One region of the Arthrobacter sp. QXT-31 genome, then DNA from elsewhere that is predicted to be linked to it. Evidence: predicted binding sites of a transcription regulator. Region 1 holds the regulator's gene; each other region holds the start of a gene.
The links. The regulator HrcA, encoded in region 1, represses chaperone genes, less so after heat shock. The targets are predictions, from matches to a motif close to TTNGCACTCGNNNNNNNCGAGTGCNAA.
Positions count from the first base shown of each region.

Region 2: a site for HrcA is predicted at 9,304-9,330, ahead of groES (co-chaperone GroES). Genes of this name have one in related genera too.
Region 3: a site for HrcA is predicted at 2,280-2,306, ahead of BWQ92_RS22950 (Hsp20/alpha crystallin family protein). Genes of this name have one in related genera too.

Region 1 covers NZ_CP019304.1:4,528,120-4,537,747, forward strand. The annotation lists gene lepA (translation elongation factor 4) at 1-802, shown strand, start outside; gene hemW (radical SAM family heme chaperone HemW) at 839-2,068, shown strand; gene BWQ92_RS20695 (DUF4870 domain-containing protein) at 2,158-2,577, opposite strand; gene BWQ92_RS20700 (DUF3097 domain-containing protein) at 2,728-3,582, opposite strand; gene hrcA (heat-inducible transcriptional repressor HrcA) at 3,805-4,818, shown strand; gene dnaJ (molecular chaperone DnaJ) at 4,877-6,004, shown strand; gene BWQ92_RS20715 (16S rRNA (uracil(1498)-N(3))-methyltransferase) at 6,007-6,792, shown strand; gene BWQ92_RS23675 (hypothetical protein) at 6,851-7,009, opposite strand; gene BWQ92_RS20720 (GerMN domain-containing protein) at 7,123-8,040, opposite strand; gene BWQ92_RS20725 (PhoH family protein) at 8,386-9,486, shown strand; gene ybeY (rRNA maturation RNase YbeY) at 9,470-9,628, shown strand, end outside.
Region 2 covers NZ_CP019304.1:3,716,327-3,726,882, forward strand. The annotation lists gene alr (alanine racemase) at 1-418, shown strand, start outside; gene tsaE (tRNA (adenosine(37)-N6)-threonylcarbamoyltransferase complex ATPase subunit type 1 TsaE) at 415-1,032, shown strand; gene tsaB (tRNA (adenosine(37)-N6)-threonylcarbamoyltransferase complex dimerization subunit type 1 TsaB) at 1,032-1,703, shown strand; partial or broken gene rimI (ribosomal protein S18-alanine N-acetyltransferase) at 1,823-2,242, shown strand; gene tsaD (tRNA (adenosine(37)-N6)-threonylcarbamoyltransferase complex transferase subunit TsaD) at 2,380-3,522, shown strand; gene BWQ92_RS16915 (glutamate--cysteine ligase) at 3,559-4,710, opposite strand; gene BWQ92_RS16920 (glycoside hydrolase family 3 N-terminal domain-containing protein) at 5,112-6,605, shown strand; gene BWQ92_RS16925 (shikimate 5-dehydrogenase) at 6,668-7,495, shown strand; gene BWQ92_RS16930 (class I SAM-dependent methyltransferase) at 7,528-8,775, opposite strand; gene BWQ92_RS16935 (hypothetical protein) at 8,830-9,246, shown strand; gene groES (co-chaperone GroES) at 9,487-9,780, shown strand; gene groL (chaperonin GroEL) at 9,865-10,556, shown strand, end outside.
Region 3 covers NZ_CP019304.1:5,015,610-5,026,165, reverse strand. The annotation lists partial or broken gene BWQ92_RS24605 (glycogen debranching N-terminal domain-containing protein) at 1-312, opposite strand, end outside; gene BWQ92_RS22965 (NADPH-dependent FMN reductase) at 606-1,160, opposite strand; gene BWQ92_RS22960 (hypothetical protein) at 1,268-1,588, opposite strand; gene BWQ92_RS22955 (MerR family transcriptional regulator) at 1,922-2,236, opposite strand; gene BWQ92_RS22950 (Hsp20/alpha crystallin family protein) at 2,374-2,796, shown strand; gene BWQ92_RS22945 (J domain-containing protein) at 2,982-3,362, shown strand; gene BWQ92_RS22940 (hypothetical protein) at 3,401-3,793, shown strand; gene BWQ92_RS22935 (hypothetical protein) at 3,892-4,641, opposite strand; gene BWQ92_RS22930 (Hsp20/alpha crystallin family protein) at 4,765-5,190, opposite strand; gene BWQ92_RS22925 (hypothetical protein) at 5,675-5,863, shown strand; gene BWQ92_RS22920 (hypothetical protein) at 6,206-6,409, opposite strand; gene BWQ92_RS22915 (rhodanese-like domain-containing protein) at 6,700-7,155, opposite strand; gene BWQ92_RS22910 (RidA family protein) at 7,285-7,689, opposite strand; gene BWQ92_RS22905 (IclR family transcriptional regulator) at 7,686-8,447, opposite strand; gene BWQ92_RS22900 (sugar kinase) at 8,444-9,436, opposite strand; gene BWQ92_RS22895 (alanine racemase) at 9,699-10,556, shown strand, end outside.

The DNA.
Region 1 (9,628 bases):
CCGCGTGGGCTTCCTGGGCCTGCTGCACCTTGAAATCGTCCGTGAGCGGCTGGAGCGCGAGTTCAACCTGGACCTGATCTCCACTGCGCCAAACGTTGTTTACGAAGTCACGCTGGAGGACAAGAGCCACGTCACCGTGACCAACCCCAGCGAGTTCCCGGCCGGCAAGATCAAAGAGGTCCAGGAACCCATGGTGGCAGCCACCATCCTGGCGCCCAATGAATTCGTGGGCGCCATCATGGAGCTCTGCCAGGGCCGCCGCGGCCAGATGCGCGGCATGGACTACCTGTCCGAGGACCGCGTGGAGCTCCGCTACTGGATCCCGCTGGCCGAGATCGTCTTCGACTTCTTCGACCTGCTCAAGTCCAAGACGCGCGGCTACGCCTCGCTGGACTGGAAGGCCGACGGCGAACAGGTCGCCGACCTGGTCAAGGTGGACATCCTGCTTCAGGGCGAACAGGTGGACGCCTTCAGCGCCATCACGCACAAGGACAAGGCCTACGCCTACGGTGTGATGATGACCGGCAAGCTGCGCGAGCTCATCCCGCGGCAGCAGTTCGAGGTGCCCATCCAGGCCGCCATCGGGTCCCGGATCATCGCCCGCGAGTCCATCCGCGCCATCCGCAAGGACGTGCTGGCCAAGTGCTACGGCGGTGACATCTCCCGTAAGCGCAAACTGCTGGAGAAGCAGAAGGAAGGCAAGAAGCGCATGAAGATGGTGGGGCGCGTGGAAGTGCCGCAGGAAGCCTTCATCGCAGCCCTGACTACCGACGACTCCTCCAAGGACAAGGCCAAGAAGTAGTGATGACCGTGGCCGGAAGCTCCGGAGGCCGCACCCATGCCTAGCGTTCTTCCCCTGGGCGACCCCGCGCCGTCGGACGGCCTGCTGCCGCCGCAGGCGCTGGAGGGTGCAGCCAGCCGGGCCTTCGGGCTTTATGTGCACATCCCGTTTTGCGCGGTGCGCTGCGGGTACTGCGACTTCAACACCTACACCGCCACCGAGCTCGGAGGCGGGGCGTCCCAGGATGCCTACGCCTCCACCGCCATCTCGGAAGTGGACTTTGCCGCGCGGGTCCTTGAGCAGTCGGGCCTGCCGGCCCGGAAGCTGAGCACCGTGTTCTTCGGCGGCGGCACGCCTACGCTGCTCCCTGCCGGGGACCTGGCGCGAATCCTCCGCGCGGCCATCGACCGCTGGGGCATCGAACCCGGTGCCGAAGTGACCACGGAGGCCAACCCGGACTCGGTCACGCCCGAATCCCTGCAGCTGCTTGCCGATGCGGGATTCACTCGCGTGTCTTTCGGCATGCAGTCCGCTGTGCCCCACGTCCTGAAGGTCCTTGACCGGACCCACACCCCCAGCCGCGTCCCGCTCGTGGTGCAGTGGGCGCGCGACGCCGGCCTCTCGGTCAGCCTGGACCTGATCTACGGCACGCCGGGGGAGTCGATGGAGGACTGGCGCCTCTCGCTTGAGACGGCGCTGTCCTACCAGCCGGACCACATCAGCGCCTACGCGCTGATCATCGAGGACGGCACCAAGCTCGCCGCCCAGATCCGCCGTGGTGAAGTTCCGGGGATCGACGACGACGACCACGCCGACAAGTATGAGCTCGCCGACCGGATGATCACCGGCGCCGGCCTGCACTGGTACGAGGTCAGCAACTGGTCCGCGACGCCGGAGCAGGCGTGCCGCCACAACCTTGCCTACTGGCGCGGGGATGACTGGTGGGGGATCGGCCCTGGTGCGCACTCACACGTTGGCGGGGTGCGCTGGTGGAATGTCAAGCACCCCACCGCCTATGCCGGCCGGCTGGGTTCAGGCGTCTCCCCGGCGGCCGGCCGCGAGACGCTCGACGCGGAAACGCGCAGAATCGAAAAGGTGATGCTGGAGGCCCGGCTGTCCTCAGGGCTCGATACCGCTGCCCTCTCGCCGTCCGGAAGGAAGGCCGTGGCCGGGCTGATCGCCGACGGCCTGGTGGTACCGCAGCAGGTTTTCAGGGGCCGCCTGGTCCTGACGCTGAAGGGCCGCCTGTTGGCCGATGCCGTGGTCCGCAGGATCCTGCCCGACTGAACTTGCAAAACCAACGCGAGGTCAGATACCGCCCCGATCCTTCGAGGATATTGGGCAGTATCTGACCTCGCGTTGTTTTGGTGAGCTCGTTACTTAATCCAGCGGAGGTTGTACTGGTACCGGTGCGGCTGGCCCTTGTTGACGTGGACGCCGGCGGACACCGCGAAACACGTCAGCGCAATCCAAATGAGCGTGGCGAGGACCGCGAACAGGTTTCCGACGACGGGAAGCAGCACCAGCAGGTTCGCCACGAACGCCGCGATTGTCGGCGGCAGGGTGAAGTTGAGCGCTTCCTTGGACTCCTGCGCAGTGAAGGGACCGCGGTCGCGGAAGATGAGGTAGATCAGCAGGGCCGGAACACACCCGAGGATGCCGCCGAAGTGCGCCAGGGTGGCCCACTGCCGGTCCTCGCTGGCCGTCAGCGGAAGCGCGTTGGCCGGAACGCCATGGTACTGGGGCAGGTCCTGGCCGGACTGGGTGTCCCTGCGGTCGCGAGCGTCTTCTGCCACGGTGTCTTCCTTTAGCTTGCGTTGGTGCGATCGTGCTTTTTGTGCGGTGCGTGTGGCGCCGGGCCGCAGTGCGGTGACGCCGTACCAAGGATACCGGGCCGTAGGGGCAACCGTGGGCTCAACGCTGAAACACGGGGAATGGCCGTGGAACTAGGGCACCGTCAGGAAGTCGATGACCTCTTCCACCCGGCCCAGCAGGGCGGGCTCGAGGTCGGCGTATGTCCGCACCGCGCCGAGGAGCTTCTGCCAGCCGAGGCCAATGTCCTCCTTGGTCTCGTGCGGCCAGCCGAAGGCGGTGAGGATCCCCGTTTTCCAGTCTGTGCCGCGGGGCACTACGGGCCACTGCGGAATTCCCAGCACCGACGGCCGGATCGCCTGCCACACATCCACATACGGGTGGCCCACGATCAGCACATTCCCGTCGGCGCCGGGGGACGCCATCACGGCGTCGGCAATTCGGGACTCCTTGGAGTCGGGGACCAGGTGGTCCACCAGAACCCCCAGCCGGCGGCCGGGACCGGGCCGGAAATCGGCAACCGCTGCCGCCAGGTCATCGATGCCGTGCAGGGGCTCGACGACGATGCCCTCCACCCGGAGGTCGTCGCCCCAGACTTTTTCCACGAGCTCGGCATCATGCTTGCCTTCAACCCAGATGCGGCTGGCCTTGGCCACCTGGGCGCGCTGCCCCTCCACGCGCACCGAGCCCGACGCCGTCCGTGTGGCCGTGGCGGACCCGGCGGCTTTCGCCTTGGGAGCCGGCGGCATCAGTCGGATCGGCTGTCCCTCGAGGAGGAATCCGAAGCCAAGCTTGAAGGACCGGGACTTGCCGCGGCGGTCTTCGAGCGCCACCACGTGCATGCCGCCGGACTTCTCCACCCGGGTCACGGCGCCCACCCAGCCGGACTGGGCGTCCTCGAGCACCATCCCGCGCTCCACCGGTACCTCGGGCAGGCTGTTCTTGGCGGGAGCTGCAATCTCCTGCGGGCCCCAGTTCTGGTACTGCATTCATTCACCGCTTTGCAATAGGAGTCTGCATGGAAAAGAGCCGCTCCGGCAGCGTGCATGCCGCCGGGGGCAGGCGCCCGGATTTTCGCCCGGAGCGGTACCAATGCTAACAACGGGGCGACTCATATTAGACTTGTTAGCACTTAGGCATGTCGAGTGCTAACCATGGCGTTTACGGGCGGGATCAGGCCCGGCGCGGATAAGGCCAAAAGGAGGTGGACTGTGAGCGAACCACGGAAGCTTGAGGTGCTGCGCGCCATCGTGGAGGACTATGTCCATTCCCGCGAACCCGTCGGCTCCAAGGCGCTGGTGGAACGGCATCATCTGGGCGTTTCCAGCGCCACCATCCGCAATGACATGGCGGCACTGGAGGACGAGGGCCTCATCACGGCCCCGCACACCAGCGCAGGCAGGATTCCCACGGACAAGGGTTACCGCCTGTTCGTGGACCAGATCTCGGCGGTCAAACCTCTCTCTCCGGCGGAGAAGCGAGCCATCCAGACGCTGCTCGAGGGATCCGAGGACCTCGACGACGTCCTGGACCGGACGGCGAGGCTTCTGTCCCAGCTGACCAACCAGGTCGCCGTCGTGCAGTACCCGCACCTCAGCCGTGCCGTGGTCCGGCACATTGAATTCGTGCTCCTGGCGCCGCGCAAGGTGCTGATCGTACTGATTGCCGATTCCGGCAAGGTGGACCAGCGCGTTGTCGACGCCGGGCAGGACCTGTCAGACGACACAATCGCCGCCCTCCGAACCCGCTTCCTGACTGGCGTGGCCGGAACACCGGTGGCCATCCTGCCCCAGCACCTGGCCGCCGTCGTGGCCGGCTGCGCGCCGGCGGAACGCCCCGCGGCCATGGCCCTCGCGAAGGGACTGGAAGGCCTCGCCCACAACAGCCGCGAAGACCGCATGGTCATGGCAGGGACCGCCAACCTCGCGCGGTCCAACGTGGATTTCCCGCTCAGCATCGGACCAGTCCTGGAGGCCCTCGAGGAGCAGGTGGTGATGCTGCGGCTCCTGAGCGACATGGCGCAGGACCCGCGGGGAGTGGCCGTCAGCATCGGCCGCGAAAACCCCTACGACGGGCTGGCCGAGGCGTCGGTCGTGGCCACCGGCTACGGCCCTGACGCTACCGCCAAGGTGGGCATCCTCGGCCCCACCCGGATGGACTATCCCACCACCATGGCCGCCGTGCGCGCGGTGGCCCGCTACCTTTCGAGGATTCTGGGACCGTGACCGGACGCCCCGGACATCCTCTGACCACAGGCAGTACAACCAGGAAGAGATACGAACTTTGAGCAGCCACTACGACGTTCTTGGAGTCTCCCCGGAAGCCACCGGCGAAGAGATCAAAAAGGCCTACCGCAAGCTGGCCCGCTCCCTTCACCCGGACGTCAACCCGGGCGAAGAGGCCGCGGAACGGTTCAAGGCCGTAACCCACGCCTATGAGGTGCTGTCCGATCCGCAGAAGCGCAGGGTCTACGACACCACCGGCAACGAGAATGGCACCGACAACGGCTTCGGCGGCGGCGGCTACGCCGGGCAGGGCTTCGCGTTTCAGGACATCTTCGACACCTTCTTCGGCGCCGGCGGCACTACCGGACCTGCGTCCCGCGTCCGCCGCGGCCAGGACGCGCTCATCAGTGTCCGGATCGAGCTGCGCGACGCCGTCTTCGGCGTCAACAAGAAGCTGGAAGTGGACACGGCCGTCACCTGCCCCACGTGTGAAGGGTCCTGCTGCCAGCCGGGCACGCATCCGGAACGCTGCGACATCTGCGGCGGCAGCGGCCAGGTCCAGCGGGCAGTCCGCTCCATCCTGGGCCAGGTCATGACCGCCGCACCCTGCGGTTCCTGCGAGGGCTTCGGCACAGTCATCAAGGACCCCTGCAACGAGTGCAGCGGCCAGGGCCGCATCCGCAGCCGACGCTCCCTGACCATCAAGGTCCCCGCCGGCGTGGCCACCGGAACACGGATCCAGCTCTCGGGACAGGGCGAGGCCGGCCCCGCGGGCGGACCGTCCGGTGACCTCTACGTGGAAATCCGCGTCAACAATGACTCCACCTACGTCCGCGAGGGCGACGACCTGCACGCAACCCTGAACATCCCCATGACTGCTGCCGCCCTCGGCACGGAACTGAGCCTGGAGACCTTCGACGGGAAGCAGGAGATCGATGTCAAGGCGGGCACCCAGTCCGGCGAGATCATCACGCTCCGAGGCCTTGGCGTCACCCACCTGCGCGGCTACGGCCGCGGCGACCTCAAGGTCCACCTGCAGGTGGAAACGCCGTCCAAGCTCGACCCCGCGCAGGAAGACCTGCTCCGGCAGCTGGCCAAGCTCCGCGGTGAACAGTTCTCCGAGGGCAAGCTCGCGGCGAGCGGCGGCGTCTTCGCCAAGCTGCGGGACCGCCTCGGTAACCTGTAGCGGTGAGCAACCCCGTATTCTTCACCCCGGCCGGCACGCTGGACAGCACCGCTCCCGGTTCCCTGTTCATCCTCGACGGCGCCGAGGCCCGGCACGCCGTTACGGTCAAACGGCTGGCGGTGGGGGAGCAGGTGGACATTGCCGACGGTGCCGGCAGGCGCATCACCGGGACGGTCACCGAAGCCGCCCCCGCCGAACTGACTGTCGAATGCACGTCCGTCAGCATGGAGCAGCGGCCGGACGTCCGGCTGGTCCTCGTGCAGGCACTCGCCAAGGGCGACCGCGATGAGTTGGCGATCGAAACCGCCACCGAACTCGGCATCGACGCGGTGATCCCCTGGCAGTCGGAACGCTCCATCGTCAGGTGGAAGGGTGACCGGGCAGCCAAGGCCCATGGCAAATGGCAGTCCGCCGTAACGGCCGCCGCCAAGCAGGCGCGCCGCGCCTGGATCCCCGAGGTGCGTCCCGCCGTCGACACCCCGGCCCTGGCCAAAGAGGTGGCAGGCGCGGGTCTTGCCGTCATTCTGCACGAGGACGCGGTCACGCCGCTGCGGCAGGTCCTCGCCAATTGGTACGGCAAGTGGTCGGAGGAACACCAGGGGGCGGGAGCGGACGCCACCGAGATCCTCCTCGTCGTCGGCCCCGAAGGGGGCATCGGCCCCCGCGAGGTCACCCGGCTGTGCAGCGCGGGTGCGGTCACGGCGCTGCTGGGACCGCATGTGCTGCGGTCATCGACCGCCGGACCGGCCGGCGTCGTGGTTGCCAGCGACGTCCTCGGACGCTGGTAGCCCGCAGCTCCACCTGCGCCCTGGGGCAGCCGAGGCGGTGTCAGGTGAAGAGGCGCCCTCAGATGAAGGGGTAGACCGGGAACACGTCCCGTTCACCTGTCCCTGCAGTCGCAGGAACCTTCGGCTGCCCGGTCGCCGGATGGCCGCTGTCAAGATCGGGCAGGTCGAAGCCGGGAAGCGGTGCCTGCCTGTCGTCCACGAGTTTGATGTTCGTCACTGCGCCTTGCACCTCCTGTAGGTTTTCGCCCATTCTCACCGCGGCCGATCAAGGACAGATCGGGCTTGCCGCAAGGTTGGATCAAAAAATCACACGGGTCAGGCGGAGAGCTGCTAGCGGACAGTAAACCCGCGGGAGTCCACGTTCGGTTCATCCTCGGCCCGGCCGGGGTTGATCTGGGAGACGCGCACCTCGTAATTGCCGGGCGCGAGGTTAACCGTGATGCCGAAGACTCCGGCAGCGGCCGGATCGGCTGCCGCCGAGACTTCGCCGGTGAGGTAGTTTTCCTTGTCGCCGTTGTCCTGGACCTTCAGGATGCGCCAGTGCAGTTTGCCGTTGGGCACGGTGCTTCGCCCGGAGATCTTGACGCGCCCGTCGCCGACCCCGGTGCCCTCTTGCGGATCAATGATCCACACCGGCGCCACCATTCCGGCGCTGCGGGGTGTGGGCGCACCGAGCTTGACGTGTTTGAAGGCCAGGTAATCGGTGTGCCCGTCCACCAGGATCACCACTTCGATCTGCTGGCCGGCGTCGATCAGCCCCGAACTGGCGCCGGCGGCCGTGGCCGTGTAGACGAGTTGCTGGATGGCCCGCTGGGCCATGTCCGCGTCAAGGTTGCTGTTGAAGGCGTCCGCGGAAACGTCCACGGTAATGACGTTGGTGCCCGAGATCGATGTGGCGAGGTTCTTGGGGTTCTGCCATGGCGTGAAGAAGTCCGGATCCAGCGGCGTCTCCGACATCATGGCGCGAAGGGCCCGCGTGATGGGGTTTTCATCGTCCGGCACGTCGCGGAACTCGCGGTACAGGAACACGTTGCTGTTGCTCCGCCCGATCCAATAGACGGGCGCCTTATTGGACGACTGCGTTGTTTCCAGCGGCGCGCTGGTGGTGGGAACGCCGTCGGTGCCGGCGGCCCGCCGGGACGAGGACGTCGGAGAATTTGCGGCGGTCCCCGCGGGACCGGGGTCGGCGATGCACCCGGACAGCAGCAGGGCAGCAGGAAGCACGGCGGACAGCATGACGGAGCGCATCCGCGTTACTTTCCGGGCCGGAGTTCCTGGCTGACTGATGCTGGCGATCCCTTCGAAACAGCAGTTGCTTGCGGGCACGCCGGACCGTTCCCGGCGGGCTCCTTGTCCAGCATTACACGAGAGTCTGGAGCAGAGTGCGCCTTTCGCGGCAGGCGGCGGAACTGCAACGGGAACGATATGAGGCCGATACAAAGTTGATATCTAATCGCGGGAATGCGTTACGGAATTGCGGTCCGCCGTGACCTTCCGGGGCAGCAGGCCAGGGGCGTCCGCTGGCGTAAGATGTAAGGACGCAAACGAGTTATATTCCGAACTGGAGGAACCGAAGGCCCGAGGGCCGTCACCATGACTGAATCAGCAAACGGAAAGCGCCGCCTCAACACGGGGGACCGCACCACGGGTGAATTCCCCCATACTCTCCCCGGTGTCCGGACGGAGGTGGTCATCTTCGATAACTCTGATCAGATGGTGCAGTCGCTGGGTAGCCACGACGAAGCCCTCCGCTTTATCGAGGACCAGTTCCCGGCCGTCAGTTTCCACGTCCGCGGCAACGAACTCTCCATCAACGGACCCGCGGCCGACGTTCCGCGGATCATGCGGCTGCTCAACGAGGTCCGGGGACTCGTGGCCCGCGGGACCGTGATCACGCCTGCAGTCCTCCAGCAGCTGGTTTCGATGCTCCGGAGCCAGTCGCTGCAGAATCCGGTGGAGGTGCTGACCCACGACATCCTGTCCAGCCGCGGCAAAACCATCCGGCCCAAGACCCTGAACCAGAAGAACTATGTGGATGCGATCGACTCCAACACAGTGATCTTCGGGATCGGCCCCGCAGGCACCGGCAAGACCTACCTCGCGGTGGCCAAGGCGGTGCAGGCGCTGCAGCAGAAGGAAGTCAGCCGGATCATCCTCACCCGCCCCGCCGTGGAAGCGGGCGAACGGCTCGGGTTCCTGCCCGGCACGCTCAGCGACAAGATCGATCCGTACCTGCGGCCGCTGTACGACGCGCTGCACGACATGATGGATCCGGAGTCGATTCCGCGCCTGATGGCGGCCGGGACCATCGAAGTCGCGCCGCTCGCCTACATGCGTGGCCGGACGCTCAACGACGCCTTCATCATCCTTGACGAGGCGCAGAACACCACGCCGGAACAGATGAAGATGTTCCTGACCCGCCTCGGCTTCGGCTCCAAGATGGTGGTCACCGGCGACGTCACGCAGGTGGACCTTCCGTTCGGGACCCGCTCCGGCCTGCGCATCGTCGAGGAGATATTGACCGGAATCGACGACGTCAGCTTTTCCGTTCTGGACGCCGCCGACGTCGTCCGCCACCGCCTGGTGGGGGACATCGTCAACGCCTACAGCATCTGGGATGAAGCACAACGCAACCGGGTCAAGCATTCCGTGCCCCGGGAACGACGGGAGAGCACGCATGAGCATCGAAGTTAACAACGAATCCGGTGTCCAGGTGGACGAGGCCCGGCTGGTGGCGCTGGCACGGTTCATCTTCGAGCAGCTGTACATCCATCCGCAGGCGGAACTGTCCATCCTGCTGGTGGACGAGCCTGCGATGGAAAAGCTGCACATTGAG
Region 2 (10,556 bases), 810 kb from region 1:
CGGCCAGGGCGTCTCCTATGGCTTCAACTACCACACCTCCGGCGAGAGCACGCTGGGGCTCATCCCGCTTGGCTATGCCGACGGCGTGCCCCGCGTCGCCACCGGAGGCCCTGTCCGCGTGGAGGGCGTCACCTACCCCGTGGTGGGACGGATCGCCATGGACCAGATGGTGATCGACCTGGGCCCGCTGGACGTGACCCGGGGCGGCCACACCGTCCTCGGCGCCGAGGCAGTCCTGTTCGGCGACGGCTCCGACGGCGGCCCGACGGCCGATGACTGGGCCCGCGCGGCCGGCACCAACAACTACGAGATCGTCACCCGCATCAGCCCCCGCGTTCCCCGCACCTTCATCAACGAATCGCCCGTGAGCGAAGCGCGGGACAGCGGAGCGGCCGCAACCGAAGCGCCGGCGCCATGAGTGTTCCGGAAACCGGCGGTGTTCCGGAAACCGGCGGTAAGGAGAGCGGCGGCGCTCCGCTGTGGGTCCAGACCCTGACGGTTACGACGGCGGACCAGACCCATGCGCTCGGCGCGGCTCTGGCTGGGGTGCTCCGGGCGGGGGACCTGCTGGTGCTTACCGGCGAACTGGGCGCCGGCAAGACGACCTTCACTCAGGGCCTCGGTGAGGGCCTGGGCGTCCGCGAGGGCATCATTTCCCCGACCTTCGTGCTGGTGCGCATCCACCCGAACCTTCCCGAGGGGCCACGGCCGGGCGGGCCGGACCTGGTGCACGTGGACGCCTACCGTCTTGGATCTGCAGCGGAAATTGATGACATCGACCTGGAGAACACGCTTGACTCGGCCGTGACCGTGGTGGAGTGGGGCCGTGACCGCGTGGAGCACCTGACGGAGAGCCGGCTCGAGGTGGAACTGCACCGCCAGCTGGGCGGCGCCGCCCCTGCCCACCAGACCGGGAACGGCGCCCTGGACTTCGAGTCGGAGGACGACGACGAGGCCCGCACCATCATCATCCGCGGCTTTGGGCCGCGCTGGGCCGAACAGCCGGTTCTGGCGGCGGAAGGAATCTCCTGATGCTCATTCTCGCTATTGACACGTCCGCCGTGGCCAGCGCCGCGCTGGTGTCCGATGATGCGCTGGAAGGCGTGGTGGGCAGCTTCTCCACCGAAGACACCAGAAGCCACGCCGAGGTCCTCGCGCCCGGAATCGAGCGGCTGCTGGCGGACGCCGGAGTGACCGGGGCCGACATCGACGCGATCGTCGTGGGCGTGGGGCCGGGCCCCTTCACCGGCCTCCGGTCCGGCATCGCGACGTCGCGTACCCTCGCGTTTGTCTGGAACGCCCCGCTGCACGGCATGATGAGCCTCGACGCCGTCGCCCTGGAAGTTGCGGAGTCCACCGACGCGCCGGCCGAGTTCCTCGTGGCCACCGACGCCCGGCGCAAAGAGGTCTACTGGGCGCGCTACACCCTGGCCGCGGGCCAGCTGCCAACGCTCACGGACGGGCCGCACGTTGGTTTTGCCGCGGACCTTCCCGGCCTGCCGGCCTACGGCGCAGGCGCGGGCCTCTACCCTGGGGATGTCCGGGCGGATCCGGACTTCAGCACCGAACAGCCTGACGCCCTGTACCTGGGACAGTTCGCGCTGGCGCGGCTCGCGGCGGGGGAGCAGCTCCTGGACTCCACGCCGCTGTACCTCCGTGAGTCCGACGCCCAGGTCCCCGGCCCCCGGAAGCGTGCCCTGTGAACCTGCTGCCTGATTCATCCGGAAGTCCGACACCCGGCGACCCGACGCCGGGCGACCCCACACCCGGCAACGCTCCCGTCCTGCCGCGCCAGCTGGACTCAGGCGTGACCGTCAGGGACATGCTTCCCGGCGACATCCCCGCCGTCCACGAGCTGGAGGTCCGGCTGTTCCCGGTGGACGCGTGGCCGCTGCAGATGTTCTGGGATGAACTGGTGCAGCCGGAGACCCGCAGGTACCTCGTGGCCGAGGGGCCGGACGGCATCGTCGGCTACGCGGGACTCATGTGCGTCGAGCCGATAGCGGACGTCCAGACCATCGCCGTCGTGCCCGAATATGAGGGCAGGGGCATCGGCACAGCGCTCCTCACCGACCTGATCGCCGAGGGGCGCCGCCGCGGCGCAGCGGACATCCTGCTCGAGGTCCGCGCGGACAACCCGCGCGCCCAGCAGCTGTACGTCCGCTTCGGCTTTGAGCAGATCCACGTGCGGAAGCGGTACTACCGCGACGGCGTCGATGCCCTGATCATGCGGCTGCAGCTGGAGGACGTGCTCACGCTGCACCATGAAATTGTGCAAGAGGAAATAGTGCACCAGGACACCCTGCACGATCCCCAGCCCGTGCAGACTGACGAAGCCGGCAGCGCCGGCGCAACCGCTCCGACGGAGGCAGACCAGAAATGAACCGCTCACAGCCGCTGGTACTCGGCATCGAGTCCTCGTGCGACGAAACAGGCGTCGGCATCGTGCGCGGCACCGACCTGCTGACCAACACGGTGTCCTCGTCCATGGAGGAGCATGTACGGTTCGGCGGCGTGATTCCGGAGATCGCCTCCCGTGCCCACCTGGATGCGTTCGTTCCTGCACTCCAGGCAGCGCTGGCCGAGGCGGACGTGACGCTGGACGAGATCGACGCCATCGCGGTGACGTCCGGTCCGGGACTGGCCGGCGCGCTGATGGTCGGCGTGTGCGCAGCGAAGGCGCTCGCCGTTGCCACGGGCAAGCCGCTGTATGCCATCAACCACCTGGTGGCCCACGTGGGGGTCGGCCTGCTGAACCCGGGCAACAGGACGGCAAACGCGGGCAGGAACCCGGCAAACCCGGTCCTGCCTGAAAACCTGGGCGCCCTGCTGGTTTCCGGCGGCCACACCGAGATCCTGCGCATCCGCAGCATCACGGACGACGTCGAACTGCTCGGTTCAACTATCGATGACGCCGCCGGCGAGGCCTACGACAAGGTGGCCCGGATCCTGGGCCTGGGCTATCCCGGTGGCCCCGCCATCGACCGGCTGGCGCGGAAAGGAAACGCCAAAGCCATCCGGTTCCCGCGGGGACTGACGCAGCCCAAGTACATGGGCACCGCCGAGGAACCGGGCCGGCACCGGTACGACTGGTCCTTCAGCGGCCTGAAGACCGCGGTGGCGCGGTGCGTGGAGCAGTTCGAAGCCGCCGGCGAACCCGTGCCGGTGGCGGACATCGCTGCCGCGTTCCAGGAAGCCGTGGTGGATGTCATCACCTCGAAGGCCGTCCTGGCCTGCCGCGAGCGTGGCATCACCGAGCTGCTGCTGGGCGGGGGAGTGGCCGCCAATTCGAGGCTGCGGCAGCTGACCGAACAGCGCTGCTCGGCCGCCGGCATCACGCTGCACGTCCCGCCGCTGGACCTGTGCACGGACAACGGCGCCATGGTGGCAGCGCTCGGCGCCCAGCTGGTCATGGCGGGTATCGACCCCAGCGGCATCGGCTTCGCGCCGGACTCGTCGATGCCCGTGACCACGGTGTCAGCGCCAGCCACGAACACAGCCCGCGCCGGCGCGAGCGCTTAAGACCAGGCGGCGCCCCTCATCCGCGGAGGCGGGCCCTTACGCCGTCGGGCCGTTCCGCATCTGCTTGACGAGGTCGAGGACCACGGCCTGGAGGTTGCCGCCGCTTTCGGCGGCCACGCGCCGCTGGCGCTGGTATCCGGCGCCGCGGCTGATGATCTTTTCGACGTCGGCCAGCTCATCCGAGCAGCGCAGTTTGGCGGCGATCGGCTCGAGACGGTTCAGCGTCTCCAGCAGGTGGTCGGTGACGAGCTGCTCGTTGCCCTCGGCGTCGAGGATGATGATCGCATCCATGCCGTAGCGGGCAGCCCGCCACTTGTTCTCCTGGACGTGCCACGGCGGCATGGTGGGAATGCTGCCGCCGGCGTCGAGGATGCCGGAGAACTCATGCACCAGGCACTGGGTGAGGGCTGCGACGGCGCCTACTTCCTCGAGCGTGGCCAGGCCGTCGCAGATGCGCATCTCGATGGTGCCCAGGGCGGGCACGGGGCGGATGTCCCAGCGGATCTCGGAGATGGTGTCGATCACGCCGGTGGTGAACATGTCCTGGACGTAGGACTCGTATTCTTCCCAGCTGGGGAACTGGAAGGGCAGTCCCGCCGTGGGCAGCTGCTGGAACATGAGCGCCCGCTGCGATGCGTAGCCGGTGTCTTCGCCGCCCCAGAACGGGCTTGACGCGGAGAGGGCCTGGAAATGAGGGAAGTAATTGACCAGGCCGTCCAGCACAGGGAGGACCTTGCTGCGCCGGTCCAGGCCAACGTGGACATGCACCCCGTAGATCACCATCTGGCGGCCCCACCACTGCGTGCGGTCGATCAGCTTGGCGTAGCGCTCCTTGTCCGTGACCGGCTGCAGCTGCGGCGGGCTGAACGGATGGCTCCCGGCGCAGAACACTTCCACGCCCATGGGGTCCGTGACTTCACGGAGGGCGGCCAGGGAGCGGGCGAGGTCTTCCTTCGCCTCCGCAGCGGTCTCGCAGATGCCGGTCACGAGCTCCACGGTGTTCAGGAGCAGCTCCTGCTTGATGTGGGGGTGCTCGTCATCCTCGTTCAGTTCGGGATGCCGTGCTGCGACCCCGCGCAGGACCTCGTTGGCCACGGACGAAAGTTCGCCGGTCTGCGCATCCACCAGCGCGAGTTCCCATTCCACACCAAGAGTTGATTGCCTGGATGAAGCGAAATCAATCTTCATGTGTCCCTCACTGTTTTGGTGGCAATTGCCGATGGTCCGCCGTCCGTTCCTGGCGAACAGCTGGCAGGGGAACGGTCACTCAAGTCTAGTGCAGGGGTAGCATCGGAGTGATGGCTTGGCTACACAGGGCGAGTGAGAGTGTTCACAAAACCGGCCGCCCCCAAACCCCCAGAAAACTTCCCGGCGTTGCAGGCGTCCGGACTGCGTCAGCGCTCGCGGCGCTGTTCGCCGTCGCCTCCTGCACGGCGCCGCCGGCACCCCAGCCGGAACAAAGCACGACGACGGCGCCCGCGGCTTCCGCTTCCGGCTCACCCAGGGCGCCCCAGACAGCCCCACCGGAGACAGGCACGCGCAGCCCGGCCCCACCGACGGCTGCGCCTGCACCCAGGGAAACTGCGGCTTTGGGCTGGGGCCCGCAGCAGCGGGACGCCGATGCCGCCGCAGCGGCAGTGGCAAAAATGACCCTGGAACAGAAGGCCGGGCAGGTGATCCTCCCCTTCTACACCGGCCTGGACCACGAGGCCCAGGCCGCCCAGGTGGAACGCCTCCACCTGGCCGGCTCCATGATCATGGCCGACAACGTACCAGGAACCGCCACCGGCCTGGTGGACGTCCGGGCACTGGCCGGCGTGACGGGCCGGCTGGACAAGGCGGCCCGCGCCGGCGGCCGCACCTGGCCCGGCCTCATCGGCGTCGACCAGGAAGGCGGAGCGGTGAGCCGCATCGGCGCTCCGCTCACGCGCTGGCCCGCTCCCATGAGCTACGGCGCGGCGGGCAGCGTGCCCCTGGCCGCTGAGGCCGGCACCGGGCTGGCGGCGGAACTGGCGCCGTTGGGTTTCACCGTGGACTTCGCGCCAACCGCCGACATCACGATCGGCCCCGCCGATCCCACCATCGGAGCGCGGTCCATGTCCGCCGACCCCCGCGCCGCGGCATCGCTGAGTGCCGGCTTCACCAAGGGCATGCTGGCCGGCGGCGTGCTGCCCGCCGTCAAGCACTTTCCGGGGCACGGCTCGGTGACCACCGATTCCCATAAGGCCCTCCCGGTCCAGAACGCCACCCTCCCGGAGCTGAAGGCGCGGGACTGGAAGCCGTTCCAGTCCGCGGTCAAGGCAGGGGCTCCCATGATCATGACCGGGCACATCGCCGTCCGGGCGCTGGAGCCGGGAGTGCCCGCATCCCTGTCGAAGGCGACGTACTCGGCACTTCGCGGGCTGGGCTTCAAAGGCGTTGCTGTCACGGACGGGCTGAACATGGGCGCGGTAACCGGCCGGTATCCGCACGGGTCCGCAGCCCCTGCCGCGCTGGCGGCGGGGGCGGACCTGCTGCTGATGCCGGCGGACGCGGCCGCCGCACATGCCGCCGTCGTCCGGGCCGTCGCCGGGGGAAAGCTCCCGCTGCAGCGCCTCGAGGAGGCCGCCCGCCGGGTGGTCACCATGATGGTCTGGCGCGGACGGACAGCGAAGCCCAGGCCCCCGGCAGCCCCGGGGAGCGGCGAAGCCCTGTCCGCGAAGATTTCGGCCCGGGCCATCACGGTGGTGGCAGGCCGGTGCAAGGGCGCGTCCGTGTCCGGCAGCGTCCGGGTGGCAGGCGGCACGCCAGTGGACCGGGCCCGCTTCGCCGCGGCGGCGAAGGACGCGGGAATCGCGCTGGGGAGGGGGCCGCTGGTCACGCTGATCGGGTACGGGGGCGGGCCGGTGAAAAGCGACCTCGCGGTGGCCCTGGACGCGCCGTGGCCGCTGGCGCAGTCCGCTGCGCCCACCAAGATCGCACTCTTCGGCCGCTCGCCGGGGGCGTACAAAGCACTGCTGGCCGTCCTGGCGGGCAAGGCCGGCGCCCCTGGAAAGCTGCCGGCCGCCGTCGGATCCTACCGGGCGGGCACCGGCTGCAGGTAATGGCGCCGGTTGCAGGTAACACGGGCGTGCCCGCCGTTTAATGCACGGGCTTTAATGGAGGGGTGCCGATTCTGAACAAAGACATGACCCTGTGCATCTCCCTCTCGGCCCGGCCGAGCAACAACGGGACCCGCTTCCACAACCACCTGTACGACCAGCTGGGCCTGAACTGGATCTACAAGGCCTTCGCGCCCACTGACCTGGCCCAGGCGATCGCGGGCGTCCGCGGCCTGGGGATCCGGGGCTGCGCCGTCTCCATGCCCTACAAGGAGGACGTCATCGCCCTGGTGGATGCCATGGACCCGTCCGCGAAGGCGATCGATTCCGTCAACACCATCGTCAACGATGGCGGGCGGCTGACCGCCTACAACACCGACTACACGGCGATCGAGCAGCTGCTGCAGAGCAACGCCGTGCCCGTCGGGTCGTCGGTGCTGCTCAAAGGCGCCGGCGGCATGGCCAAGGCCACGGCCGCGGCGCTGCGTGACGCGGGCTTCAAGGACGTCACCATCATCGCCCGCAACGAAGCCGCCGGCCGGGCGCTCGCCGATCTCTACGGCTTCGCCTGGCGCGCCGAACTCGGCACCGGCGCGGAGGCGACGGCGGACATGATCATCAACGTCACGCCCGTGGGAATGGCCGGGGGACCCGAAGCGGACGCGCTGTCCTTTCCCGCCGAAACCATCGAGGCCGCCAAGGTTGTCTTCGACGTCGTGGCGCTGCCCCCGGAAACGCCCCTCATCAAGGCGGGGCGGGCGGCCGGAAAGCAGGTCATCACCGGTGCGGAGGTGGCCACCATCCAGGCGCTGGAGCAGTTTGTGCTGTACACGGGCATCCGGCCCACGGAGCAGCAGGTCCGGGACGCCGAGGCGTTCGTGCGCGCGCAGTAGTTAGCAGGCGCAGGAGGTAGTGGTCCCCGTACTTACACGGGCTCCACGGAGACAGCCACTCTTTCCTCCCCGATCCGGGTGAGGACCAGGGTGGCTGTCTTCTTGGCGGTTTTGCCTTCGGCTTTACCGCCTTTGCCGGCGCCCTTGCCCGCCGGCAGCAGCTGCTTGCGCAGCTCCTCCGGGGTGACGGAGGTGCCGCGCTTCTTGATGTCCAGCACGCCGACGCCGTTGTCCCGGACCCAGCCCTTGAGGGCCTTGACGTTGAACGGCATGACCTCCAGGACCCGGTAAGCCCGCGCGAACGGCGTGTCCACCAGCTCCGGGCCGCAGATGTAGGCAATGTGTTCGTCCACGAGATGCCCGCCCAGTTCCAGGGCGAGGTCGGCCACGAGACCGGCCCGGATGACCGCGCCGTCCGGCTCGTACAGGTAGCCCTCCACCGGGCCGACGGGGGCTACGGGTCCGGCGCCGAACCCCTCGCCGCTGGTCATTTCCGCGGCGCCGTCCGGCCCGATGACCAGGGCGGCGCGGCGGACGCCGGGACGGGCCACGGCGTTGAACCACAGCGTGACTTCCGTGACGTCCCCGCCCACGGAGACCCACTGCGCCTCGCAGCCGGCAGGCACCGATTCATGTGGCATGCCGGGGCCCATCTTGACGCCGACGGCGCGCCCTGCAGCGGCGAGCGACTCCACGAAGGACAGCGGCGGAGAGAAGGCCTCGGGATCCCAGATCCGCTTGGTGCCGGACGTGGTGGTGGTGCGGCGGGCCGGGTCCAGCCAGACGCCGGCCCCGTCCTCCAGCTCCACCGACGTCGCGTCCGAATGGACCACCCTGGCGTGCGGAAAGGGGATCAGGTTGATGGTGGCGCAGGCGGCGGTGGTCTCGTCGACCTCCACGGCGGTCACGGCGATGTCCAGCGACGCCAGGGCCATGGCATCGGAGCCGAGGCCGCAGCCGAGGTCGGCGACGTGCCGGACGCCGGCCTGGGCAAAGCGCTGCGCATGCCGGGCCGCGACGTTGAGCCGGGTGGCCTGCTCCAGGCCGGCCTGGGTGAAGAGCATCTGCCGGGCGAATTCGCCGAACTTGGCCTCGGCCTTGGTCCGGAGCCGTGACTGGGTCAGGACGGCGGACACGAGTTCGGGGGAGTGGCCGGCCTTGCGGAGGTTTGCTGTGAGGGTGAAGGAATCGTCTTCCCGGTAGGGCCCGAGCGAGGCCAGCAGCTCCCATCCTTCTTCTGTGAGGAGCGGGGCGATCTGGTCCTGCGGTGCTTCAGACATGGGATCAAGCCTAGTGGAGCGGCCGCCCCGGCTGTTCCCGATAGGGTGGTCTGAATGGAATCCAGCGAAACGCCCGCCCCAGGTCAGTCCGGTTCAGGTCAGCCCGAAAGCAACAACCCTGATCCGGTGCCGGAGCAGCATGGCCGCCTGGTCCGGTATGCGCGCCCGGCGCTGATCGCCGGCGCTGTGGTCGCCGTCGTCTGCCTTGTCCTGCTGGTGATCATTTTCCTGCTGGACTCCTTCAACGCCACCGTCTATTCAGTGGGCGGCAAGGACATCAGCGACGCCACCGAGGAAGCCCGGCAGATCCGCGATCTGTATCTGGGCGCGCGTATAGGCGGCATCGTGGTGCTGATTGTGTCGGTCCTGACCGCCGCGGCGTCCGCCGCCGTCCTGGTCCGCGAGCAGCGGAAGACAGGAGACGCCGACGGCGGCGAGGACCTGGGGTTCGACGACCTCGCCGGCCGCTGACTTCCGCAGCCGGAACGGTTACGGGCCGGGGCAGCGTGGGTTACGTCAGGTGAATTTCTGGCACTCGCCTTGACCGAGTGCTAACCCCTTACATAGAGTCATCATTAGCACTCTCCCTAGGCGGGTGCTAATACACGAAGAGCTGCCAGCCTGGCTGCTGCCGGCACCGCGACGACGGTCTGCCGCCACGGCGCAACAGTTTTTACTGTCCATGAATTTTGACGAAAAGGAGAGGTCCGAGTGTCGGTCTCTATTAAGCCTCTTGAGGATCGCATTGTTGTCCGCCCGCTCGAAGCCGAGCAGACCACCGCTTCCGGCCTGGTTATCCCGGACTCCGCACAGGAGAAGCCGCAGGAAGGCGAAGTTGTAGCAGTGGGCCCCGGCCGCTTCGAAGACGGCAACCGCGTGCCGGTGGACGTAGCCGTTGGCGACGTCGTCATCTACTCCAAGTACGGCGGAACCGAAGTCAAGACCGGCGGCACCGAGTACCTCGTGCTCTCCGCCCGCGACGTTCTGGCGATCGTCGTTAAGTAACTCTTTGGGTCCCCGTGCCGCTGCCCGCGTCTGATTTTTTCTGACCGGGCGGCTGCACGGGGTTCTGTCTTGAAAGGACAAACCATGGCAAAGCAGCTTGCGTTTAACGACGCTGCCCGCCGGTCGCTTGAAGCCGGCATCGACAAGCTCGCCAACACGGTTAAGGTGACGCTTGGTCCCCGCGGCCGCAACGTCGTGCTGGACAAGAAGTGGGGCGCCCCCACCATCACCAACGACGGCGTGACCATCGCCCGGGAAGTCGAGCTGGACGACCCGTACGAGAACCTTGGCGCCCAGCTGGCCAAGGAAGTCGCCACCAAGACGAACGACGTCGCCGGTGACGGCACCACCACCGCCACCGTGCTCGCCCAGGCACTGGTCAAGGAAGGCCTGCGCAACGTAGCCGCCGGCGCCGCTCCGGGCCAGATCAAGCGCGGCATCGAGGTCTCCGTGGAGGCCATCGCTGCGCGCCTGCTGGAGAACGCCCGTCCCGTCGAAGGCACGCAGGTGGCCAACGTTGCCGCCATCTCCGCCCAGAGCGAAGAGGTTGGCGAGCTGCTCGCCGAGGCATTCGGCAAGGTTGGCAAGGATGGTGTGATCACCATCGAGGAATCCTCCACCACGCAGACCGAGCTGGCCCTCACCGAAGGCATGCAGTTCGACAAGGGCTACCTGTCCCCGTACTTCATCACCGACGCGGACCGCCAGGAAGCCGTCCTCGAGGACGCCCTTATCCTGATCAACCAGGGCAAGATCTCCTCGCTGCAGGAATTCCT
Region 3 (10,556 bases), 490 kb from region 1:
CTCCAGAACGCACTCCGCAGGGCGCGCGGAAAAATTGCGCACCGTAAGATCCTCCCGCAGGCCGGCACCGACCAGCCGGTCACGTTCAACGACCAGCGGGGAGTCCGCACGCCCGGGCGCGCTCCGGACACGTCCGACAAACAGCGCATGGTAAGGCTCCATAACCCGGGGCAGCAGAGGCTCCAGGGGAAGACCATTGACCCTTAGGCACCAACAGGACAATATGCGCGTGTCCTGGTAGAAAAGGCCTTGCGTCATGTCTGGAAGGACATCCCCTGAAGAGGAGGAAATGCAGAAGGAGGACCCTTCCACCACCGTGATAGCACCGGTAGCCGCCGGTCCCGCTGCCGTACCGGCGTTCCACCCGCTCTTGAGTGCCGCCTGCTGCTGCGGCGTTCCGACCCGGTCGTCGCCGGTTTCAGGAGTGCGTGAATGCTTTCTCACTGGTTGCTCTCCAGAGGTAACGCCCTTGCTTCAGAGTGGGCTGCACGCGCAAGACCCCGAGGCCTCGACCCAATTTTACGCGTCGAGTGCATCACCGTGGGCTGGCTGCCGAAACGCCGTCTAGGCCACTTTCAGCTCAATGGCTGATAAAGACGGCGAGGTCATTTACGGGTTGCCGCCAGCGCTGTTGCCCAGGAGATGAGCTGCTCAAGGAGTGGTTCCAGGGCTTCTTCTGCGGCCTGGCTGGGCTTGAATGCGGTAAAGCCTTCGAAGTCGGTGGCGAACGAGAGCGCCACCTGGGCCCGGACGTCGGCCATCTGGAGTTCACCGGCGATCAGGCGCAGGTTTTCGGCGGCGCGGACGCCGCCGGCGCTTCCGTAGGAGACGAAACCGGCTGCTTTGTTGTTCCATTCGGCATAAAGATAATCCAAGGCGTTTTTCAGGACGCCGGGCACGGAGTGGTTGTATTCGGCCGTGACGAAGATGAACCCGTCAAACCGGGCGACCGCCTGCGCCCAGGCTTTGGTGTGCTCATGCTGGTAGTTGCCCAGGGAGGGCGGCATGGGTTCGTCCAGCAACGGCAGGGTGTAGTCGGCCAGGTCAAGGATTTCGAAGTCGGCTCCTCCCCGGGAGGTAGCGCGGGCCATGACCCAGTCCGCCACTTGCCTGCTTCGGCGCCCTGGGCGGGTACTGCCGACCACTACGGCGATCTTCACCACGTAAAACACCCCTCTGGGTAATTGCGTTCGGCTCAAGATGACGTGTCCTGTCCCTGCGAGCCGCTGTCTGGAGCCGCATTTGGTTGCAGCGTCCTTCAATAGGGTTACTGTTCGAGGACGCTGTCGATAAGGTCTTTGAGGATCTCCCAGAAGTCCCTGGCCCGGAAGGAAGTGACGGGCCCCCGTCCTTGTGCCTGGCGGACGGCGTTGGCGATGGCAATCGCTTCCGTGAACAGTTCAGCGGTGACGGCCGGGACACGTTCGGGTTCGAGGGCGAGGATGTGTTCGACCATGGACCGCGAATGCTTCTCGGCTTCCCCGTTCTGGTCCGGGCCCAGGCGGCTGGGTTCAAGCCGGGTCCTTGCTGTGGCGAGCCCGCGGTCCACATGCGGGGCAAAACCGTCGTCCATATACTGAATCGCCATGGTTCCCTCCCTGATCGAAGATCCGTTTCGATACAGCGCTGGTCTTCTGCTGAGATCTATATCCGCTGACAGAGATTTAATAGCACCGGCACCAAAGTGCTGGCAAGAGATTTTTGTCGCCGCTCCGGGCAACATAGCTGCAAGCTGCCGTGGCATTGGCCGGGCGCGGATTCCCCCAAAGGTCCGGCGGACCTGGCAATGAGCTGCGGCACCGACACAGGCAGTCCCGCCCCGGTCCTGCCGGCACGCCCCCTGGGCGGTGGGGTGCGTTTAGGACATGGGTGCGGGCCGACGCCGGCCGCAGGGGGGGCGCTGAAGCTCCGCCTGGTTGGCTTATTCCTTGCGGCCGTCCTGCCGGGCGGAGGCGCGGGCGCGCTTGAGCTGGCTCCGGAGGCGCGCGTTGTCCATTTCCAGTTCGAGTACCTTGGCCACGCCGGCGAGGTTAAGGCCTTCGTCGAGGAGTTCAGCGATGCGGCGCAGCACGGCCAGGTCGGCTTCGCTGTATTGGCGGGTGCCACCCTCGGTCCGCTTCGGGGTGAGCAGGCCGCGGCGTTCATAGAGGCGGATGTTCTGCTGGCCTGTTCCCAGCAGTTCTGCCACTACGGAAATGGCGTACAGGCCGCGGGCGTTGCTGCGTTGGTTTGTCATCTGGCTTTCCCGTCAAATGGCTGGTTTTTCCTCTTGCACCAGTCTGGCACTGGTGCTATAAGAAATCTATATCCACTGTCACAGATAGCAGGCGGTGGGTAGCCGTGAAACCTACATGCTGAAGGGAGTGGGAAATGATGTTGATCCGTACTGACCCGTTCCGTGAGCTGGATCGGCTCACACAGCAGGTCTTCGGAACAGCAGCCCGTCCGGCCGCCATGCCGATGGACGCGTGGCAGGAAGACGGGGAATTTGTGGTGGCGTTCGACCTGCCCGGAATCTCCCCGGACGCCGTCGATCTGAACGTTGAACGCAACGTCCTGACTGTCCGGGCCGAACGCCGTGACGCCACCCAGCCCAATGTTGAGCTGGTGGTTTCCGAGCGGCCGCGCGGTGTCTTCAGCCGGCAGCTCATTCTCGGCGACACCCTGGATACCGAGAACATCAAGGCCAGCTACGACGCCGGCGTGCTGACACTGCGCATCCCGGTCGCCGAGCAGGCCAAGCCCCGGAAGATCGAGATCGAAAGCAAGGGCCAGCAACAGCAGATTGCATCATAGCCCTGCGACGCGCACGTGACGGGGGCGGCCGCCTGGTCCCCGGCCCCGGGCCACAGCCGGAGCCGGGGACCGGCGGCTGCCGCCGGAACCGCTGTCACGGCCCTGCGCCAGCCCTTTGGGTGGCTGAGGGGTGTTCATGATGACCGTACCTGTCCCGGACCATTACGCGGTGCTGCACGTCTCCCATGGCGCATCGCCACAGGAGATCGCGCGCCTACCGGGCCCTGATGCGCCGCCACCATCCTGATGTGGGCGGTGCGGACGCGGTGCCGGCGGAACTGCAGCTCATCATGGACGCTTTTTCCGTGCTCCGGGACCCGCAGCGCCGCCGCGCCTATGACCGGCAAGCCGCCCGGAACAGGCGTGCCGCGCCCGAGGCCGGGGAAAGCCGTTATCCCGCCCGGCAGGGCGCGGCCGCACAGGAGCCGCGTCCCCGGGACGAACACCGGAGCAGGGAAGAACGCGGCAGCGGCGACCCGCAGGTGATCCCGGTCCGCGTGGTCCGCCGCCGGGAGCCACCTCTGCGTGTCACGCCGGTCCGGTGGGAGCGCGGCCCGTGGATCTGAGAGCACCTGAAGCACACTCCGGAGGAGGACAAACCATTATGAGTGACTGGCGCCGCTACGACTCACACTTGATCCCGGCCTTCCACGAGCGCTTCGAACAGCGCTGGGGCAAGGGCACTGCACCGTTCCTGGATCCCGAGGCGCATGAGGAACCGGTGCCCCGGGCGCAGTGGATCAATCCGGCCACCGGTGCCGCCCTGGCTGTGGTGCCCATCTGGACGGACGAGAAGGACAGCCAGCACCGTTCCTTCGGGGTGTTCTACCTGCCGCCGGCAGGGGACATCTGGATGCTCCGGCCGGGCTTTACAGGGTTCCTGGAACCCGCCGCTGACGATGTCGGGCACCTGGTCGCTTTGCGGAATGACGCATTCCGCAAAGCCGTATCCCACGCCAATGAATTCCTCTTCGGACCGCCCCCGCTTGTGGACTGAGGCTACTCCAGGTCTAAGGCCGGCCGGTGTGGACTCCGGCTGTGGTGGACTGAAGCGACCCGATGAACAGCTGGGCCTACCACCGAACCGACAAAGTGCTACCGGTGGATGCGGACCGCGCCGATGACCAGTGTGCCTTGCACGGCGGCGTGACGGGTGTCCAGACCTGTGTTGGTGATGACGAGGTTGTCCCCGCTGATGACCAGGACGTGGTCGCTGCCGGACACGGCCTCCAGCCATAGGGCGTCATCCGGGCTCTCGGGGGGGAGCCGGTCCCGGAAGAACAGTCTGCCGCCGATGCTGAAGGTCATCAGCCCTTCGGGGTCCACGGCCATGGTGCAGCTGGCCGCCGTTTCTGCCACGTCGCCGACAATGCCACCGAAGTCAGGGGTGACGGCAAGCTGGAAGCCATGAAAGAGCAGGACCGAGACCAGGGCGGAGGTCAGGTCGCCGTCTCCCTCGCGGAAGGCCACGACCGGGACCAGGGTGTAGGCCAGTACCGGCACCGGCCGTTCCTGCCCGTCACTGGAGAGCTGTGTCAGGACCATCCGGGCGGCCACGGGGGTGAGCTCGCTGGGAGCCCACTGGCTCCGCTGGACGCTCAGGCCAGGTCCGCTGCAGCCGCTGTGGTAAACACAGTCGGTGAAGGTCACGTAATTGGTTCCGTCCGGGGCGGTGCTTTCCGTGACATTAACCAGCAGGGAGAGCGGCTCGCCGGGGTCCAGGGGCGCCCGGCAGGCAGCGCACGCGCTGGCCATGGAGGCAGCAGTGAGCACGTACTGAGCGGTGTCCCTGCCTTTGAAGGACTCCAAACGCCCGTCCCAGGCAACGTTGCGTGTGACTGGCATCAGCGGACCTCATCCTCTCTTTATCCCGCGGTTTGTTCCTTTCTTGGAGGGGGCGGCGGTGCGGTTCCCCGGGTCACGGGTGCCGGGGAACCGCGCAGGGCGTGACCGCGCTGGCCGCCGCTGCTAGGCGCTGATCTGCTGCTGGGCATCCTGGCCGCTGGTGATCTCAATCTTCCGCGGCTGTGCCTTGGGAGCGACCGGGATCCGCAGGGTCAGCACCCCGGCGTCGTACCCGGCCTTCACGTTGTCCGCATCCAGCGCCTCACCGAGCACCAACTGCCGGCTAAAGACACCCTGCGGCCGCTCACCGGCCACCAGCTCAGCACCTTCCGGGGCGCCGTTCTTCCGCTCAGCCCGGATGGTCAGGACGTTCCGCTCAACATCCAGATCGATCGAGTTCACGTCCACGCCCGGCAGGTCCACCGCGACGACGAACTCGTTCTCTTCCCGCCAGGCATCCAGGGGCATCGCCGCCGGGTGCGCCGCAGTGCCCAGCACCTGCTGGGTCAGCCGGTCCAGCTGCCGGAACGGATCGCTCATCATCAACATCACATACCTCCTTGATCATCAACAAAGGGCGGATATCTTCATCCGCTGATATAGATTTTTTAGCACTGCTGTTAACAACTTGCAAGGGATTTCCGTTGACAACCCGCAAGGATCTGCGCGGTTGCACCGCGGCCATGACGCCTTAAGGGCTTCACCGTGGGTGAGGTCCGCCGGAGGATCTTGTGCGAAGAAAAGGAACCCCTTCCCGGTGTGCTCAAAATTGTCGTTGCTGAGCGTCGTTCAGGGGTATTCGGTCGAGGTGGCCGGGAGCGGAAGCCTATGCTGAGTTTGTTAAGGCCTTTGGTTGTGGCTGGACAGGGTACGCAACGGGGGCATAGCTTCTGTTCAGCAGCTCCGGTGCTGACGCCCCGGTCCTGCGGGTCAGGGCGTGTCCCGGCCGGCAGAAAGCATACGGGTGAACGCTACGCACTTTGAGGATTTCCTGAGGGAAGCGACCTCAACCGATCCAGGCAGCGAGCAAGGCTTGAGCAGAGAGGCAATCTTTGGCCTCTACGAGAGCTGGTGCACCCTTAGCCGATGTCCTTCAGAATCTGAAGAGGCACTGTGGGCGGCCTTGGCTTCGAAGGGCATCGACCCGGAGAAGAAAAACCTGGCGATGACAGGGCCGGCCGCCGCGGACTACATCCTCTTCAGCGCCCCGAATCTAACGTAGGAAGTGGGATTTTCCCCACGAGAACACCACCGCCGCTCAAGCCCGCAAGAATCAGCGGGTCCTACGGGAGCGGACGTATAAGCCATGTCCGGAACCAAGCTGCTGCTTGTTGCAGTGATTCCGCGATAAGACCTGCGACGTTGCCCTCCCGCCTCCGCTGAAGGGGTTAGCCGACAAGATGGCGCAGTATTGCTTCGGCCGTACTCCCACGCGGCCGCCACACCCTGCACTCCGCTGCTTACAGCCTGAACGTCCAATCCCAACCGCTTACTGCTGCGATCCGGCTCCATAAAACATGCGCACACAACGAGGAACCAGCACAAACCATCCGGAGGAAGACTGTCAGCGTGTATTCCCCGGGTACCAACTGTAGGGGTTGGATTTCGGCCTGCCATTGCGGTGCGCGTCATACCCTTGCTGCCAGGCTGCCTCCACGGCGGTCACCATCTCGGCCAGAAGAGGGTAGTAAGGGTGGTCCGGCCCGATGAAGAGCATCTCCTCACGCGCCTTTTCCACCGCTGCCCGCACAGTGTTGCCCTCCGCCATGAGGGCATCGTCCCACCAGGGACCGAAGCAAACTAGAGCTGGCCAACCCGTAAAAGCCCATGACGTGGAACAGCGCGTTAGTGAAGTCAGTTGATGTCAGATTGATCTCTAAGAGCGTCTTGGTCGGGCGTCAGAAAAGGGCGAAACGGACCATGTTTTTCGCTCACTGCTGGGAGGGGGGTCTTCGCGCTCGTGACCGAGCTTGCCGATTCTCGCTGCTTTCGGTAGCCGGTTAACAGGCCTGGCAAACCTCGGCCCGGGAGAAACCGGACTAGTGATGGCGCGCAACACTAGTCTTGGGGGTGGTTACGTCGTTCCGAGTGCGCCGTTACGAGTCCGTCTGGCTTGCCGGAGCTCGTTCCGTACACCGTTTCTACCGGGAGTCCGTTCCTGATCCAGTATTCGATACCGCCGATCATTTCCCGCACACGATAACCCAGCTTGGCGAAGGCGAGGGCGGCGCGGGTGCTGCCGTTGCAGCCGGGCCCCCAGGAGTAGACCACGACGTTAACCGCGGGCGGGATTATTTCCGGGGCGCGGGACGCGACGTGGGCGGTGGGTATGTGTACGGCGCCGGGTATGTGCCCGTGCTCCCAGGATGATTGCCGGCGCGTGTCGACCACGACGAGCGTTCCCGGGGGCGCATCCGCGACGTCCATAACGTCTATTTCGAATTCGAGTTTGGCTTCGAAGAACTCCGCCGCTCCACTCGCCGCGGTTGGTACGTCTGCACCTTCAGTGATCACTTGCGCGCTCCCGGTTGTTCAATGAGAGAAATGGGGTGACGGCACTTGGTTTCATGTGTCGCCACCCCATCTTGAATATTCCTTTGGAGGGCCTGTCGGCCCTCGTCCGGAGGCCGGTTCTGCGGAAATTTAGGCGGTGACTGCCAAAGCATCGATTTCTACCAGCATGACTTCGTGGGGGAGGTCGACGAACACGGTGGTTCGGCTGGGGAGAGCGCCGCTGGGGATGTTTTCGCGGATGAACTCGCCGTAGACTTCATTCATCGCGGAGAAGTCGTCACGGGTGGTGAGGTAGACCCGGAACATGAGGACGTCTTCCATTGAGGAGCCACCGGCTTCGAGGATGGCTTTCACGTTTTCCAGGGTGCGGCGTGTCTGGACACGGACGTCGCCCTCGCCAATGTATTGGTTGGTGGCCGGATCCATCGGACCCTGGCCGGAGACCTGGAAGAACCCGCCTTTTTTGATTCCCTGCGAGAATACGTGCGCCGGGGCAGGGGCGTTTTCGGTCAGTACTACGGTCTTTTCAGTCATGCTGAGTTCCTTTCGTGGCTGTTCCAGCCGAGGTCACGGGAAATGGCCTCGGTGCTGGCTTTGAGGTCGGGCAGCAGCTCAAGCAATCCCTCATGGCTGAGCATCACTACCGGTACCGAACAGGAGGCTGCCGCTACAACGGCGCCGCTGGCGTCGCGGATGGGAGCCGCAATGCAGTGCACGAACGCTTCGTGCTCGGCGTTGTCGAGCGCCCAGCCTTGGATCCTGACCTGCTCCAATTCGGCCAGCAAGGCTTCCGGGGAGGTCAGGGTGTTCTCGGTAACTTTCACGTAATCCAGCCCCGCCGCGATCTTTTCCTGCCGGCTGCGCGGCATGTCGGCGAGGAGGACCTTCGATACAGCGGCTGAGTGCAAGGAAGCAGTCAGGCCGATGCGCGAGTACATACGGACAGGGTGGTGTGACTCGAACTTATCGATGTACACCACCTGGTTTCCTTCGAAGGCGGCCAGGTGCACTGTGTGCCCCGTGCGCCCATTGAATTCGGCCAGATGGGGGTGGGCGACCTTGCGGATGTCGCGCTGCTCCAGCGCAAGGGAGGACAGCTCGAACAGTTTGGAGCCGAGCATGAACCGCTGTTCCTCGTCCCGCACCACAAAGCGCTTTTCCTCCAGGGCGTGCAGGAGGCGCATCACCGTGGTCTTGTGCACTGAAGCACTGGAAGCGAGCTCATCCAGTGTCGCTGGCTTGGCTGCCAGTTCGGCGAGGAGGTCGAGGGCCCGCAGAAGGCTCTGGCTCACGGTGTCACGCTCCGGTGCTGGTGAAATTGTCCGTCTTCAACATGGATGGCAGTCCAGTCCTCATCTGCAGAATTCAGGATGGACGAGAGCTGGGCCGCGTCGGGCAGGGGACCGCGGTCCCCGTGCACAGTGAGCGTACACGCCGCCGCGACGTGACCCCTGCGAAGACTCGCCTTCTGGCCCAGGCCGAAAAGCATACCGCTGAGGTAGCCGGCGGCGAATGAGTCGCCGGCACCCACAGGCTCGACGACGGCGACGGAGAGTGCGGGCACCTCTTCCCTGGTGCCGTCCCCGGCAGAGTCTCCGCGCGTGAGGGCGATGGCGCTGATCGCCTCGTTCTTGATGACCAGCACTTCGGGGTCCGGCAGCATGCTGCGCAGCTCGGCTTCGTCTGTGGTGCCGAAGGCGTTCCCGGCTTCATCTTTACCAACCAGCACGATGTCGGCCAGGTTCGCCAGACGCTGCAGGACCGAACGGTCACGGCCGGCCCACAATGCTGCGCGCCAGTTCACGTCGAAGCTGATAAGCCCGCCGTCCCGGGGTTCAGTGAGAACAGTCTCGACCAGTTCCAGGCACTCGGGGGAGAGGGCGGCAGTAATGCCGCTCAGGTGGATCAGGGCGGCATTATCCAGCAGCGAAGACACTGCCGGATTACCCAGCATGGCAGGTCCCATGGCTGAAGCCGCACTCCCTTGCCGGTAGTACAGGACGGAACTGCCGCCATGGGGATCGGAGTCCTGGGCCGGCACCTTCACGTAAAGCCCAGTGGGCAGGAAGTCATCGACCTCGACTCCGGAAACCCCCACTCCGTGATCCTCGAGTTCGCGGAGGATGCGGGTGCCGAAGCCGTCACGGCCCACCCGCCCAATCCAGTGGGTGTCCATGCCCATGGCAGCCAGGCCCATAGCCACATTCGACTCCGCCCCGCCAATCCCGCAGTGCAGCTCGGTGGCCTGGTGCAGGGGAACGGCTTGGGCAGGCGTCAGCATGGCCATTGTCTCGCCAAGACATACAGCAGACAGCATGTAACTCCCGTACCTACTTGTGCGCTTTCCAGCGGCTTTCCGGCGCCACGGTCCGGAAGGGGTCCGTGGCGGTTTGAGTGGCTCTGCGGGTATACCGCGGCCTTGACTCTCGATCCGGCACCATGTTAGACATAACAGCAACAGATTTGCAACCAGCGTTGCAAAATACGCAATCACCAAGATCCCGCCCACAGCGCAGCTTCAAAAGCGCAGCACCGCGAAGGGAATGCCCGTGAACACTTCCGCGTCCGGCGCAGACACAACGGCTCCGGCCATTTCAGCCGCGTCCGTGGCAGCCTTGACAGAGGTCCGGTTGGACTGGCGGCATAAGGCCGTGCCCGCCACCGCGAGCGGGACCACACACACCGGTTTCGTCGCTTCCGGCCATACGCTGGCCGATCTGCAGACACCGCTGCTCACCCTTGACGCAGGCGCCATCCGTGGCAATGCCGATCGACTCGCCTCGTGGTGCTGGGAGCACGGCGTGTTGCTGGCGCCCCACGGCAAGACGACCATGGCTCCGCAACTGTGGGCCGAACAGCTTAACCGGGGCGCCTGGGGCATCACGCTGGCCAATTTCGCGCAGCTTCGCGTCGCGCGCCAATTCGGCGTGCGGCGGCTGCAGCTGGCCAACTCCCTCACCGATCCGCATGCCATCGAGTGGGTCGCCGCCCACACCAGCGCCGAAGAACCGATCCTTTCGTGGGTGGATTCTGCCGGCACAGTCGAGGTCCTTAACAGGACGCTGGCTAGCGGCCAGGCCGTCCTGGATGTCCTGGTCGAACTCGGCGCGCCGGGCGGCCGCACCGGTGCCCGTTCAGTCGAGGAAGCCGTGGCCGTGGCCCGCGCCATTGCCGACTCAAAGCACCTGCGGTTGGTTGGTGTCAGCGGGTATGAAGGCTCGCTCGCCCACACCGCTGACGACGCCGGCCTCGCCGCCGTCCGCGGTTACCTCGCCCAGATGCGGCTGCTTCACGAGCGACTGCACGCTGAGGGCCTCTACGGGGCCGAGTCGGTCATCGTCACCGCAGGCGGAAGCGCCTACTTTGACGATGTCGTGTCCGTCCTTGCCCCGTGCATTGTT